DNA from 2 places in the Saccharobesus litoralis genome. Region 1 is predicted to be linked to the other one. Evidence: predicted binding sites of a transcription regulator. Region 1 holds the regulator's gene; the other holds the start of a gene.

The links. The regulator FNR, encoded in region 1, switches genes on or off when oxygen is low (the NO sensors DNR and NnrR bind a similar motif). The targets are predictions, from matches to a motif close to TTGATCTAGATCAA.
Region 2: C2869_RS18200 (acetate kinase) is a predicted target of FNR. The motif match lies at 5,065-5,078, and genes of this name have one in related genera.

What each region holds. Positions count from the first base shown of each region.
Region 1 covers NZ_CP026604.1:3,675,456-3,682,773, reverse strand. Annotated here, with positions in the region: gene C2869_RS13175 (heavy metal translocating P-type ATPase) at 1-1,182, shown strand, start outside; gene ccoS (cbb3-type cytochrome oxidase assembly protein CcoS) at 1,179-1,427, shown strand; gene C2869_RS13165 (sulfite exporter TauE/SafE family protein) at 1,433-2,080, shown strand; gene fnr (fumarate/nitrate reduction transcriptional regulator Fnr) at 2,129-2,860, shown strand; gene uspE (universal stress protein UspE) at 3,053-3,988, shown strand; gene rlmF (23S rRNA (adenine(1618)-N(6))-methyltransferase RlmF) at 4,006-4,881, opposite strand; gene C2869_RS13145 (DUF4856 domain-containing protein) at 5,380-6,849, shown strand; gene C2869_RS13140 (imelysin family protein) at 7,047-7,318, shown strand, end outside.
Region 2 covers NZ_CP026604.1:4,837,216-4,844,533, reverse strand. Annotated here, with positions in the region: gene C2869_RS18220 (TolB family protein) at 1-2,156, shown strand, start outside; gene C2869_RS18215 (glycine-rich domain-containing protein) at 2,231-2,917, opposite strand; gene C2869_RS18210 (protease complex subunit PrcB family protein) at 3,103-3,630, shown strand; gene C2869_RS18205 (peptidylprolyl isomerase) at 3,792-4,871, opposite strand; gene C2869_RS18200 (acetate kinase) at 5,144-6,403, shown strand; gene pta (phosphate acetyltransferase) at 6,416-7,318, shown strand, end outside.

The sequences.
Region 1 (7,318 bases):
ACAATAGCACAAATGGCCAATGCAGATAGTGAACTCAGTTCTGGCTCTAGCTTTGTCAATATGGCCGACAAGTTATCGCGCTACTTTGTTAGCGGCGTACTGATTATCTCCGCTGCAACTTTTGTCGTTTGGCACTACGTATTAGGTGAAAATGGCTTTTGGCCCATGATTGCAGTGCTAGTGGCAACCTGCCCTTGTGCCTTGTCCCTTGCCATGCCAACCGCCATGACAGCGGCTGCAACTGCATTAAAACGTAAAGGCGTTCTTATTAACCGAACGGAGGCGCTTGAAGCCATAAAAAAACTCGACGTGTTAGCCTTTGATAAAACCGGTACGTTAACTCAAGGTAAACTTTCAATTGAAAAAGTCATCACTAATACACAACTCGCTGAACAATTTAGTGAGCAACAAATATTACAATGGGTAGCCGCAATTGAAAGCCATTCGTCTCACCCTATCGCTAGCGCATTTAAACATATCGAATTTCAGCAGATTGCGACCGAAATCAATGTCGACAATGGACTTGGCTTATCAGGTATTGTTTCGGGTAACTTAATTAAAGTGGGATCTAAAGATTACTTCTCACTCGATAACAATCACCCTTGGTGTGATGCAAGATTATTGGTCAGTGTTAACGAGCAACTCATTGCGGCTATCTATTTGGCTGATCCACTGCGAGAAGACGCATTATCCATGGCCAAAGATCTACCTTGCCAAAAGTTAATTTTAAGTGGTGATACAAAAACGTCAGTGGCATCTGCGGCCAATCACCTACAATGTGACTATTTTGCTGAATTAAAACCAATAGACAAAGTGAGTCAATTACATCAAATTCAGCAACAAAACAAATTAGTGGGTATGGTTGGCGACGGTATAAATGACGCTTTGGTGCTATCTGCTGCCGACATCAGCATTGCAGTGGCCAACGCCACCGATCTAAGTAAACAAAAATCAGATATTATTTTAATGAGTCACCAGCTTAACAAAATTAACTGGATATTTACGGTATCAAACAAGCTTAACACTATTATCAAGCAAAACTTATGCTGGGCATTAGGCTATAATTCGCTAGTATTGCCATTAGCTTGTATGAACATACTATCACCTTACGTTGCAGTATTTGGTATGTCATTAAGTTCACTACTGGTTGTTATCAACTCGACTCGGCTTTTAAAATTATGAACGTAGTTTACGTACTCATCCCCCTTGCTATTGTTATTGTATTAATTGCTATAGGTGTGTTTTTTTGGGCGGTTAAATCCGAACAATTTGATGACCTAGACAGACAAGCCTATAACATTCTTTTTGATGATGAAAATAAGCCAAATAAGCCCGCAACCGCCAATGATGTAGTCGATGGCTCGGTTAAAGAACAAACACCAACGGATCACCAAAAATCGTCCAAGCAAGAAAGTGATTTGTCATAAGCAGTATGCTAACTGAACTCATCAGCGCATTTACCATTGGTTTTTTGGCATCATCACATTGCCTTGCCATGTGTGGCGGGATCAGCGCAGCTATTGGCCATGATAAAAATTGTGTTGCCATCGCCGCTTATCATTTAGGCAGAATAACCACCTATACGTTAATTGGCGCATTGGTAGGTTTGGCTAGCCAAACCTTGCTAAGTGAGATTAAGCCCGCTCTAATTGTGGTCAAAGTGCTAGCAGGTAGCTTAATTATATTAATGGGCTTATACGTTGCTCGCCTTAGTTTACTCATTAACTACTTTGAAAAACTATTCACGCCGCTTTGGCAACTAATTCAACCCCATGCAGCTAAAACCTTAAAGCAAAAATCCATTAGCCAACGCTTTGTGGCCGGTGCGCTTTGGGGTTGGCTGCCTTGTGGATTAGTCTACTCAACTGTCGCATGGGCCATGAGCAGCACTAGCCTTTACCAAGGCGCATTAATCATGCTTTGCTTTGGAATTGGTACATTACCTTCAATGCTAACAACCTCCTTTATGTCTCAGCAGGTTGTGCAATTATTAAAACATAATCAGGTAAAGTTAGTGGCTGGACTATCTTTATGCGCTTATGGAATATACACAATATTCGTAGGGGTATTGCAACTTTAGGATATTGTCGTAGACTGTACGATTAATAAGGTCGCTAAGGTTATCTCAATGGAAAATTCAGGATTTTCATGTGCAGTTAGTTGTAATAACTGCAGTATCAGCTCTCTTTGTTTACCCGTGTCTTTAAATAAAACAGATATGGATAAGCTTGATGAAATCATTCATCGCAAGCGCCCATTCCAAAAAGCGGAAAAACTATTTGAAGCCGGTAAACCATTCAAATCTTTGTATGCCGTGCGTTCTGGCTCGTTTAAATCTTATACTATTTCGAGCCAAGGTGATGAACAAATAACCGCCTTTCATTTACCCGGTGATATTATTGGCTTTGATGCCATCCATAATAAAATTCACCCTAGTTTTGCTGTCTCATTAGAAACCTCATTAGTGTGTGAGATCCCGTTTGACACACTTGATAACTTATCAGCTAATATGCCGCAACTGCGCCAGCAAGTGATGAAATTAATGAGTAATGAAATCACCTCAGATCAAGAGCTGGTGTTATTATTAAACCGCAAAACCGCCGAGCAAAAATTGGCAGCGTTTATCAGTAGCTTATCCTATCGATTTGAGCAACGCGGATTTTCACCAAACGAATTCCGGTTAACCATGACCCGCGCTGATATTGGTAACTTCTTAGGTTTAACTGTCGAAACTATCAGCCGCTTACTCAGCCGCTATCAAAAAGAAAATTTAATTAGCGTTAACGGAAAATTTATCAGTATTGTCGACCATAAAGGCTTAGATGAATTATCAGGCAGCCGTAACAACATACTCTGCTAATTTTGCAAAACAAATTGAATTGATAAAAAGCCAGGTTTGACCTGGCTTTTTGTTTTTAGCCTTCGCTGACCACCAATATCTTAACGTTGATTAACCAAAACGCCTGTTTGCTCTGTATCAACTAAATTCCCGCTGTTTTGCCAATATTGAACTAAAATTATTGTTAAGCACTCACAAAGCGGGATCCCTACCATGGAAAAATTTAATCGAATTTTAGCCGTCATTGACCCAACTCAAACAGAACAGAAAGCATTAAATCGAGCGATAGAGTTGGCCTCCAAAACAGGGGCAAGTGTCACGGCCATAATGACCATATTCGACTTTTCATATGAAATGACGACTATGTTGTCTAGCGAAGAGCGCCAATTAATGCAAAGCGCTGTTATCGATGACCGCAGTAATTGGCTAGAAGGTATTTTAGATAAAAAAGCGGATCAAGCAAGCCAACTACATGCAAGAGTGTTGTGGCATAACCGACCTTATCAAGCCATATTAGAGACGGTTTTAAAAGATAATTATGATCTGGTTATTAAAGCGACTCACGAACATGATGTACTAAAATCAGTCATTTTCACTCCTACTGACTGGCACTTGTTACGTAAATGTCCAGTCCCACTGTTGTTAGTTAAAGAACATGCTTGGCCTGAAAACAGTAAAATAATAGCGGCGGTCAATGTTAGTAGCGATGAAGCTGAACACAGGTCACTCAATAAAAAAATTATAGAACAAGCCAAATCGGCCGCTCGCGTTTTGCATTCAGATGCCATACTCGTCAATTGCTACCCTGGTACGCCTGTCAGCTTAGCGGTTGAAATCCCTGAGTTTGATCCATCGAGTTATATCGAATCGATACGACAACACCATCTTGATGCTATGCAAACCTACGCTGACCAATATCAAGTTAAACCAGAGCATTGTGTAGTAGAAGAAGGATTAGCTGAAGAAGTGGTGCCCAAGTTATCGACCGAGATGGATGCCGAACTTGTTGTTCTGGGGACAATTGGCCGTACAGGACTATCAGCTGCGATTATAGGTAATACCGCAGAACATATGTTAGATGCCATCAACTGTGACGTACTGGCATTAAAGCCGGAAGGCTATGTTTGTCCAATTAAACTCAATACTTAACTTGATTGCATTAATTGTCAGGTATAACACCATGCAAGGATGCGACTCACTTTATTGCCCTGCGCCATATCAATAACGCGTACCTGTTTTGCCTTAACCTGCTGCAAGCGCTTTTGTAAGGGTTTGATATTTTCTTTTTTAGAAATTAAACAGGTAAACCATTGAATATTCTCTGCGTAAGCTTGGCTTTCAGTAATCATTTGACTGACAAACGCAATTTCGCCACCTTTACACCATAATTCAGCTTGCTGACCACCGAAGTTAAACTGAGATTTGGCCGGCGTTTTACCTGTCAAATTTTTAATTTTACGTTGATTGCCTTTAAATGCCTCAGCCAAGGATTTATGAAATGGCGGGTTACACATACTAAAAGCAAATTGCTCACCTTTTTTAATCACGCCAGTAAAGATATGATCTGCTTGCTTTTGCTGTCTAACCTCGATTTTTTTACCTATTGGCGGATTAGACTTAACTATCATTTGCGCGGTTTTTACTGAAATCGGATCAATATCCGTCCCGACAAATTGCCAATTATATTCGCCAACCCCAATAATTGGATAAACGCAGCTCGCTCCGGTTCCTATATCCAAGCCCTTAATCTGACGATCTTGGCTAGCTCCATTTAGCAGATCAGCAATATAGTGAATATAATCCGCTCGCCCAGGAATAGCTGGACAAAGATAATGCTCAGGAATATCCCAAAATTCAATTTGATAGTGGGCTTTTAACAACGCTTTATTAAGTAGCTTTACCGCAAGCGGATCGGCAAAATCCAATGTTTGTTTATTATGTTTTTCAAAAATAAAATTCGCCAATTCAGGCTCGATCTGCGTAAGCGTGGCAAAATGATAATCAGAATTAAAACGACTATTAGGATGTAACTGAGTTTTCACTATAGCTGGTAATGATAATAACTTAGGTCTGCACAGTTTATAGGCTTTCGATCGGTTTAAAAATGTTAGATACCACTTTTTGATCGACTTTTCATAATTATAATTCTCGTTGCACTCCATTACTTTAACCTAGGTATGAGCGCACTAAGTATATTAAGCATATGCTCATGACGTTTCGAACTCAGCTAAAGAGCGAGTACTGAACGGGAAAATTACCCCAAGAAGCGCGACTCCAATTACACTAAATAAATGCCTGATATTAAGTGATACACAAACGAAAACACTAGCCTAACTTAAGTCACAAATGTAACAAAAAAGTTATAAACCATTATTTTGTATGGTTATTACAATCTACTATCTTTTTATAACCATTTTGTATTTTCTATAATAAATCAGTTCAATTTTTGTTTCGCCAAAAATTGATTAAATGTCATTTGATACTATACTTGCCACTTAAAACACAATTGATAACCATTATCACTTTAATTAGGAATACAAATGGCAATCGCGAAATCATTTAAGAAAAATTCACTAACGGTACTTGTTTCATCAATTTTAGCAGTAAGTTTGAGCGCCTGTGGTGGTTCAGATTCAGATGACAACGGCGCAAATCAAGAGCCAAAACTACAAGTTCCTGCAACTTATACATTTGAAAGCCAATTAACGACTGGTTCATCAGTGTCTTATACAGGACAAATTGCTCGCCATGCATTAATTCAAGAATTAACCAACTTTGTTGGCAGCTTAGATGCAGGTAACTATACAAGCAATGACGAAGTGGTTGCAGCCCTTAACGAATACTTTCGCGATGGTGATGATACAGCAAGTGATAAAGCACTTACTTTAACTACAACGCCAGGTACTGAGCAAACTACAGTTCGTGATATTTCTGACGGTAAAAACTTAATTGGTAAAATCGCCGGTAAAGATGCAACGGGTCAACATAAAGACTGGGAAACAGCGGGCAACTTTAAAGGTTGGATGGGTATCAATACGCCAACAGACTTAGTCGATCACTTCTTTGACTTATTAGCGGCAGAAGTTGTTGATATCAATGGTAACTCGTTAAATCGTCAAGATCCTGAAGGCAACGCTCTTAAATACACGTATGTAACAAGTACAGGCTTAGATCTTAAACAATTAATTCAAAAGTTCTTACTTGGCGCTGTAGCCTTCTCGCAAGGTGCTGATGATTACTTAGACAGTGATACTGCTGGTAAAGGTTTACTTAGTGCTAACCAACAAGTAGACGGTAAATCTTACACCGCACTAGAACACCAAATTGATGAAGGTTTTGGCTACTTTGGTGCTGCTCGTGACTACGCGGAATATTCAGATTTAGAGTTAGCCGGCAAAGATGAAAGTGCTAACGCTCGTTCACACTACTTTGACACGAATACTGACGGAAAAATCGACTTAAATAGCGAATACAACTGGGGTAACTCAGTGAATGCTGGTAAGCGTGATAATGGCGCAACTGTGGCGACTGACTTAACTAAAGATGCTTTTGATGCCTTCTTAACATTACGCGCATTGGCTAATGAAGCGGCAAAAAATCCATCATCTGATGACGCTCCGCAAGCTGATGCTGAAACCGTTGCAGCCATGAAAATACAAGCCGAAGCCGCTTTGCTTGCTTGGGAAAAATCAATTTCAGCATCTGTTATTCACTACATTAACTATACTATTGCTGACTTAAAAACCATTAAAGCCGGTGGTTACACTGCTGATGAGTTTGCCGATTTAGCCAAGCACTGGTCAGAAATGAAAGGTTTTGCACTAGGGTTACAATTTAACCGCTTATCACCAGTCAGTGACGCAGACTTTGAAGATGTATTAAGCAAAATGCAAGATGCGCCAGTATTGGATACAACCAAAATCGACGATTATATTGCTGACCTTGAAAGTGCTCGTACTATTTTAGGAAACGCATATAGCTTTAATGCAACTAACGTTGCTGAGTGGTAATCCACTTTAAAAAATAAAGTCACAAACGACAAAGGGTTAAGTATTTACTTAGCCCTTTTTGTTTTGGGTCGAATAAGATAAAGGACTGAAATAAATAGGTGAATTAAGGTGCTAGATTCTCGATTCTTATAACGGGAACATATATAATTCATCAGCAAATTTAAATAAAAATTATTATCAATCTTGGATAATTTCTCATGCGTCTTCAATATACTGCCCTTGCCTGTGCACTTTTAATTGGTACCCTCTCAGGTTGCGGCGAGTCAAGCTCCAGCCAATGTGGTGACGGATTTCCGAACTGTAATAAAACCGACAATACAACTCAGTTTGATGAAAAAGCATTAGTCAGTCATTTAGTCGACAGAATTATAGTCCCTCAACACAATGCTTTTGCAGCCTCATTAGCACCGTTGGAAAGCGCAGTAGACCAATATTGCCAAGCATTACAAGCAGACACTGTTACAAACGA
Region 2 (7,318 bases), 1.2 Mb from region 1:
GTGTTTATAACGCATCTGCCCAACAGTTATATCGTAAATTTGTTGTGGCTTATACGCAAAAAACGTTGGCTCGTCATCAAGAGTTAGATAAAACACCAGCTAAGTTGTGGTTAGATTTAAATCAAGCGGCACATTCCCCCGCTATTAGCCCTAGTGGTGAGTTTATTGCCTTGCTAAACCGAGTTAAAAAGACTTGGCAACTTAGTGTCTTTCACACTAAAGACAACCAGCAAGCGCAAGAAAAATTTGCTAAACAACAAGAACAATTATTAAAGCGAGACCCACTTGATATAGCAGACGTGGCGCCCGAAGTGTTTAAACGCCAACAAAAGGCGAGTTTACCCAGTGTTAGCTATTGGGGAATATCTAACCCCGTATGGTTAGATAACCAAACATTATTATTTACCGCCCTGTCACGAGTTAAAAAAGCGCATAATACGACGGATATATATTCTTGGAATATCAACACCGACGAGGTAAAGCAGCATACGTTAGGGTTTAATATTCGACGGTTTGATGTGATTAATTCAGCTAATGAAGATGAGAAAGAGCCGCATTCAATAACCCTATTTGCTGAGCAAGCGACACAAGGCTATTCGCAGATCATAGCGTTTAATATTGATTTACACGCTAACTCAGTGACAGATCTTGCATCAACTAGGGTCAGTGTTATTACAGATAAACAGCTAGGGCGCGTGTATGATTTTCCTCAGTTAAGCCCAGATAACACAAAATTGGCTTACTTAAAGTTTGAACTAAACAATAAATGGCAATTGTATTGGTTTGATCGAGTCACCAATCAGCACGCCGCAATACCTTTGCCGCACAGTAGTCAGTTTTTATCTTATCCGCAGTGGAGTTTAGACGGCCAAGCAATTTACTTTACAGCCAGTCAGCAAAGCTTAACCAAATTGTTTCGAGTGAATGTGCAAAGCCAGCAGGTAGAGCAATTAACCAGTGGCGATTTAGATTTACATTGGCCAACACAGTTAAATGACAATACGCTACTGGCTTTTGCTCGCAAGAGTACAGGGCAAGACATAGTCGCACTTGACCTACCAACGCTCGCTGTCACCAGCGTACTTGGCAAAGCAGAGCAGGGCGTTGAATTAGCCAATGTTGATAGGCAGCATGTCATGCCTAAGGCCATGGCTAGCGCTACAGCAATAGAAGGCAATATTCAGGATTACGGTTTAGGGGTTAGAGAAGGCAGTGTCATGTTAGCGGCTACGGTTAATTGGGCAAGCTATCATTTAAGCGAAATTGGTTATCGCAATGTTGATTTATTGCAACGATTAGACTGGCAGATCAACGCGACACAAAGTAGTAAACAGCAAGGTTTACAAGGTGTGAGCGGCAACTTGAAGTGGCGGACTATGCCGGTTGATATTAATGCTCATGGCTATTACTGGCAGATGCACCCAGATAACCAAGGCTCAGAATTAGTGAGAGCTAACTCGAATACGAGTGCAATAGCTGGTCAGATAACAGAGACTGGGGTTGTTGTATCTGCAAGTCAGCAGATTATTAATGGTCAGCATGATTATGGTTGGCAGGCTAAATACTTTTGGCAGCAATTTGAGCAAGATACCACCAATAGGGATACACAAGCGGCGCGTGTTTCTGGCAACTATGCATGGCATTATCGAGCGAATACATGGCGTATAAGACAGCGCAGCGAATTGGCTGTGTATCAAGGCAACACAGACAGTGTCGACTGGCAAGGTTATGACGCTAACTTGAGTTTGTTTGGCCAGTGGCGTCGAGTAAAAACCCACTTAAGTTATCAACAGCAATATCGTTCACCGGATGACGACTTAACCTTACTCAGCTTAGGTGGTGCAGCCTCTAACTTAATTGCGCCTCACCAGCAGTTAAACCGAATATTAGCCCCAGAGTTGCCTTTTATGAGTTTACAAGGCAATAAATATCAAAACCTAAAATTAACGGTCGCGCTTGGCGAAATATCGGCTTTTAGTCAAAGACATAAGCTAACACATGTTATAGACAGTTTTGGTTTAGCCGGTAATAAGCAGTTTAATTTTGGTTTACCGAGCTTAGTTGGCTTGAATATCAACTATGGATTGGCGCGGGTATTACCGCAAATTGGGCAAGATGAAAACCAATTGTGGTTAAGCTTTTTTCACCGCTGGTAAAGCGCGTGAATTGATCATCTAGTGGCTGAGCTTTTCATGTAGGGATTTCCATGTAGTGCTATCAATACAGCGGGTTAGTCTCCGCCACCACAACTGCTACAGCCACTGCCACTATCGCTAGTACTGCTACTATCTGCGCTATCCATATAGCCATCGCAACCTGTATTGCAACTACTACAACTGATGCTGTTAGCGCACTGTTCGTTGTTTTTGCTGCGCGTGCAGTTTTTGCTGTAGTAAAAGCCGTTAGGAATATTTAATTGTTTATCAATCGCGAACAATAAGGGTAAGCGACTTGGCTTATGTGGGTTGATTTTGTCGCGTTTACAGGCAATACGCCAAGCGCGTTTGATCCCTTGTTGTGCTTTGGTTGGCGATAGCATCGCTTCGGCGGGAGTGTGATGTAAAAATTGACCAAATGCCCCTTGGCAAAACTTTGCATATAGTTTGGTATACAGAATAAACTCGTGCCACGCATCATCCACTACTTGAGACGGCATAGACACTGGCTTGTTACAAGCTGCATTACACACATAAAACCAGTCTCGTAACCCTTGTTGCACTTGGCTTAAGTCTTTTTCGCTTAAAAACGAGTATTTGCTTTTCAGCTTGCTGTTAATTGCGTCGGGAAATGAATAGCTATTAATAAAGTCTTTACGTTGTTTAATGCTGTGGTAGCGCCGGTGATTTTTAACCCCTTTTATAATTAAACCAACAATTAATAGCACCATTAAGCCTATTATTATTTGACTAATACTCATTGATTATCTTCCGTTACATAAGCCTTTAATGAGTGTACTTGAGTTAGGGCGAAATGCTAACGAATAACCTAATCGAACGTTAGTGTCATCGTTTTAGGGGGGTTATTTTATTTTTAAGGGGTATATTACTAGTCGACTCTAAAAACATGAGTCAATACAGTTAACATAGCAAAAGGAAATTGAACATGACACATAAAATCTTAGCGACACTATTGGCTTTCTTAGTTGTAGCTTGTCATTCGAACGACAACGGACGTAATAAAGAAAAAGCCAAAGAGAATGAAGAAATACCTAATGCTTTAGAAACCGCGGTTAAACAAGGATTGATACAAGTTATCAAATGCCCTGCAGTGGCTGGTTATACAACGATGGAAGTTGAAACCAAGCAGGTGATAACTGATGAGAATAATTATTTACATGTATTTGCCAATAGTGACTTAAATTTAGATGAAACACCGCCGACCATCGACTTCACGCAACAGCAGGTTGTTGCCTTGCATCTAGGGCTAAAACCATCATCCGGTTACAAGCTAGAATTTGATAATTTTGTGGTTAAAGCCAGTACACTGAATATATATTATACCGAGGTATCTCCTCCCATTTTATGTGATGTAACACAAGCTATTACTTACCCTTATTGCTTAATAGCAGTAAATAACCAGTTTACCAATATCGAATTTTTTAAATCCGACAAGCAACAGTGTTCGAGATAGCGCGACTGTTTATTAAAGTCGGGTAGGTGAGCATTTGCCTGCAGGGATGCAGGTACTTAAGATTTGTCGGGAACAAAATCTTGTATGCTTGCAGAGCTTGTTAAAAAAGCCGGACTTGTCCGGCTTTTTACTTATTAGTTATCTTGCCTTGGTTAAGTTACTTATCTCGGTTGCTTAGATAAGCGACGACGACCAATTAACAGACCAAAAGCGGCGATCAGTAATGCTGATAGTGAACCGCCACCTGAATCTTCTTGTTTAGCCGCGTTTTGGGCAATCTCCAATTGATTCTTTGCCACTGTTTTTGCATCGAAAGCATCACTGTATGTAGACATAGCTTCTACTCGAATGGGTATTAGTGACAATACATTTTCGTTGTTGTTTTCAGCAGCCTGCAAATCTGCAATGTACTGTTCAGCAGGTGCGAGATAAGTATTTAGCTCCGTTATGGTTTCTTCTATTTTTGTGAGTGCGGTATCTGCAATTTCAGCTTTCTCAGATGATATAGAGCTTGCTGCTGTTTTAGCTGTTTCAGCAGCTGTTTTATAACCCTCGACTTCTGTAATAAATTTTTCTATCTCAGATTTAGTATTAGTGATTAATTCTTTATTTAATTCGTATATTTCGGTGTTTACTACTGGTGATAAATTTTTAGCACTGTCTTCACTGGGGTCAATAATGCTAATTTTATTAATTATCACTAAGTTTTCGCGAGTGGCAGCTTCGTTTGAGTCGTAGTTTTGCAAAGGCAGTTCATCGAAAGCCCCACCAGCTTTATAAATATCGACGTCGCCCATGTTTTGCACAATATCTAAACCGGATACGACTTGACCAAATACGGTAAAGCCGCCATTTTGAGTGTCCAAAATATCGTCGTTATCATCATCAAGATTAAAGAACCAGCCTGCGGTTGCACTGTTTTCTTGGCCTCCTATTTTGGCCATCGCAATAGTCCCTTCAATATTAGAATATATAGGTTCATTTTCTACAGGATCGTTGGTAGCGATAGGGTTCGTTCTTTCCTCTGTTTGATCATTCTCTTGACTGAATCTAAAACTACCTGTTTGAATAATAAAATCTCGCACAGAGCGATGAAAGTAGGCATTGTCGTAATCCCCGTTGTTTACATACCATAAAAAATTTTTCACTGTTTTCGGAGTGGTCTCATCAAAGAGGTTAACCTCGATATCGCCCATATTGGTTTCTATTTTTACAATAGTGGCTTGGGCAGACGCACACATAACAGCTGTTGCTACAGCAGAAAATTTTAAAAATTTAGATATCGAGTTGTAAATCATAGGTAAAAACTACTTCAAAAATGTAAAGAGGCGTTAGATTAGTGTAGACATGGTGAAATTACTAGTGCTATATGTCTGCCGTTAACAATTTTTCACATTTTCCAAATTGGTTTATTTGACTTTCTCATCACCGCACTTGATCTGTATCAGCATCTTTTACTTATAGCCTACTAACATACTTAAAGTAACAAATCCTCTCACACATAGGACACAATATGTTAAACGCCAACTATGCATTGGTACTTAATTGCGGTAGCTCATCGCTCAAATTTGCAATAATCGACCCACAAACGGGGAATGAGATTTTGTCAGGACTCGCTGAATGTTTATTAACTGACGAAGCTCGTTTTATTTATCGTCAACAAGGTGATAAACACCAGTGTTCCTTGTCCCAAGTGACTGATCATCAAGTGGCGGATCATCAAAAGGCTATCGATAAATTGGTCGCCATTATTGAAAAGCAACAGCTAGGTTCAAGTATTAAGGCGGTGGGGCATAGAGTGGTGCATGGTGGTGAAGCATTTGTCGATTCTGTGTTAGTTGATGAGGCGGTTAAATTAAAAATAGAAGCGTTAAACCCACTCGCGCCTTTACACAATCCGGCAAATTTGGTTGGTATTAATGCGGCGCAAGCGGCGTTTCCGCATTTACCTCAGGTAGCCGTTTTTGACACGGCATTTCATCAAACCATGCCTAAGCAAGCCTTTACTTACGCTTTACCCCGCAATTTCTATACTGATCATGGAGTTCGTAAGTATGGTTTTCATGGCACGAGTCATCAATATGTTGCTCAGCAAGCCGCTAATTTATTGCAGCAACCCGCTAATAAGCTTTGTTTAGTGACAGCGCATTTGGGCAACGGCTGTTCACTGGCTTCGGTTAAAGAAGGCAAGAGTGTTGATACCAGTATGGGGTTAACCCCTTTAGCCGGATTAGTGATGGGCACACGTTGTGGCGACATAGACCCAGGGATTTTACATTTTATGACGGATAACTTGGGGTTAACTAGCCAACAAGTTAATGAGTTACTTAATAAGAAAAGTGGCTTATTAGGATTGTCGCAGCACAGTAATGATTGCCGAGCTTTATTACATGCCGAACAGCAAGGAGATGAATTAGCCAAACTGGCCTTGGATGTGTTTTGTTATCAATTAGCTAAATCAATCGCGGCTCATGCCGTACCTTTAGGGCGTTTAGATGCCTTGGTATTTACCGGCGGCATTGGTGAAAATGCCGCACCTATTCGCGCACGGGTATTAGACCAACTTTGCTTACTGGGTTTTGTACTGGACGAAACTGCCAACCAAGACACAGTGGCTGGGCAAGCTGGACAAATTACCCTTGCTCAGTCTACCACTGCCTTAGTGATCCCAACCAATGAAGAACGCGTGATCGCGGGTGATGCATTACGCGTTAGTCAGGTTAATGCTCATCAAAATAATGTTCGTCAAAATAGTGTTAGCCAAATTAACTAAAAGGAGTTTCTTATGTCACATGCAATTATGTTGGTGCCGGTTGGAATGGATGTCGGCTTAACGTCGGTGAGTATGGGCTTAGTGCGGGCTATGGAGCAGCAAGGACTGAATGTCGGCTTTTTTAAACCAATAGCTCAGCCTCGAGATGATGATGCGGGGCCGGAAAAGTCGACGGCTATTATTAACGCGAGCGGTGTCGTTAAAACCGCCCAACCATTTGATATTTTGCAAGCTGAGCAGTGGTTAAGTTCGGGTAATGATGACGAACTGCTGGAACAAATAGTCGGGCGTTATGAGTCGCAGTTTCAAGGTAATGAGTTAGTTGTACTCGAAGGCTTAGTGCATACACGTGGTCAGGCCTATGCAAGCCGTATCAATCGTCTTATCGCGACGGCATTAGGGGCGGATGTCATTTTTGTTGCGGCGCCAAATGAGCATAGTTATTGCCATTTGCAGGACATGATAGATATTGCCATCGGCAATTACGGTGGGGTTGGTGCTGAGCACGTTTTAGGGTGTGTGTTTAATAAAGTCGGTATGCCAGATGATCAGCAAGGGCGTTTGGCTTTAGACAACAGTGCCAAAACGAAAGCGCAGGCTCGCGAAAAATACCAGCAAGTTAGCCAAACCATCCGCGAGTTACCTTTGTTTAAAAATAAAGGTTTGCCGATTTTGGCAACGATTGGTTGGCAATTCGATTTGGTTGCGCCAAGGGTGAAAGATTTACTCGCGAGCTTACCAGTCGAGGTGCTTAATCAAGGCGATATGGAATACCGACGTTTACGCTCTATTAACTTTTGTGCGCGTACGGTTGCTAATATGGTGACCCATTTTAATGCCAATACCTTATTGGTGACCCCTGGGGATCGCAATGACGTTATTGTTGCCGCCTGCTTAGCTGCGATGAACGGGACT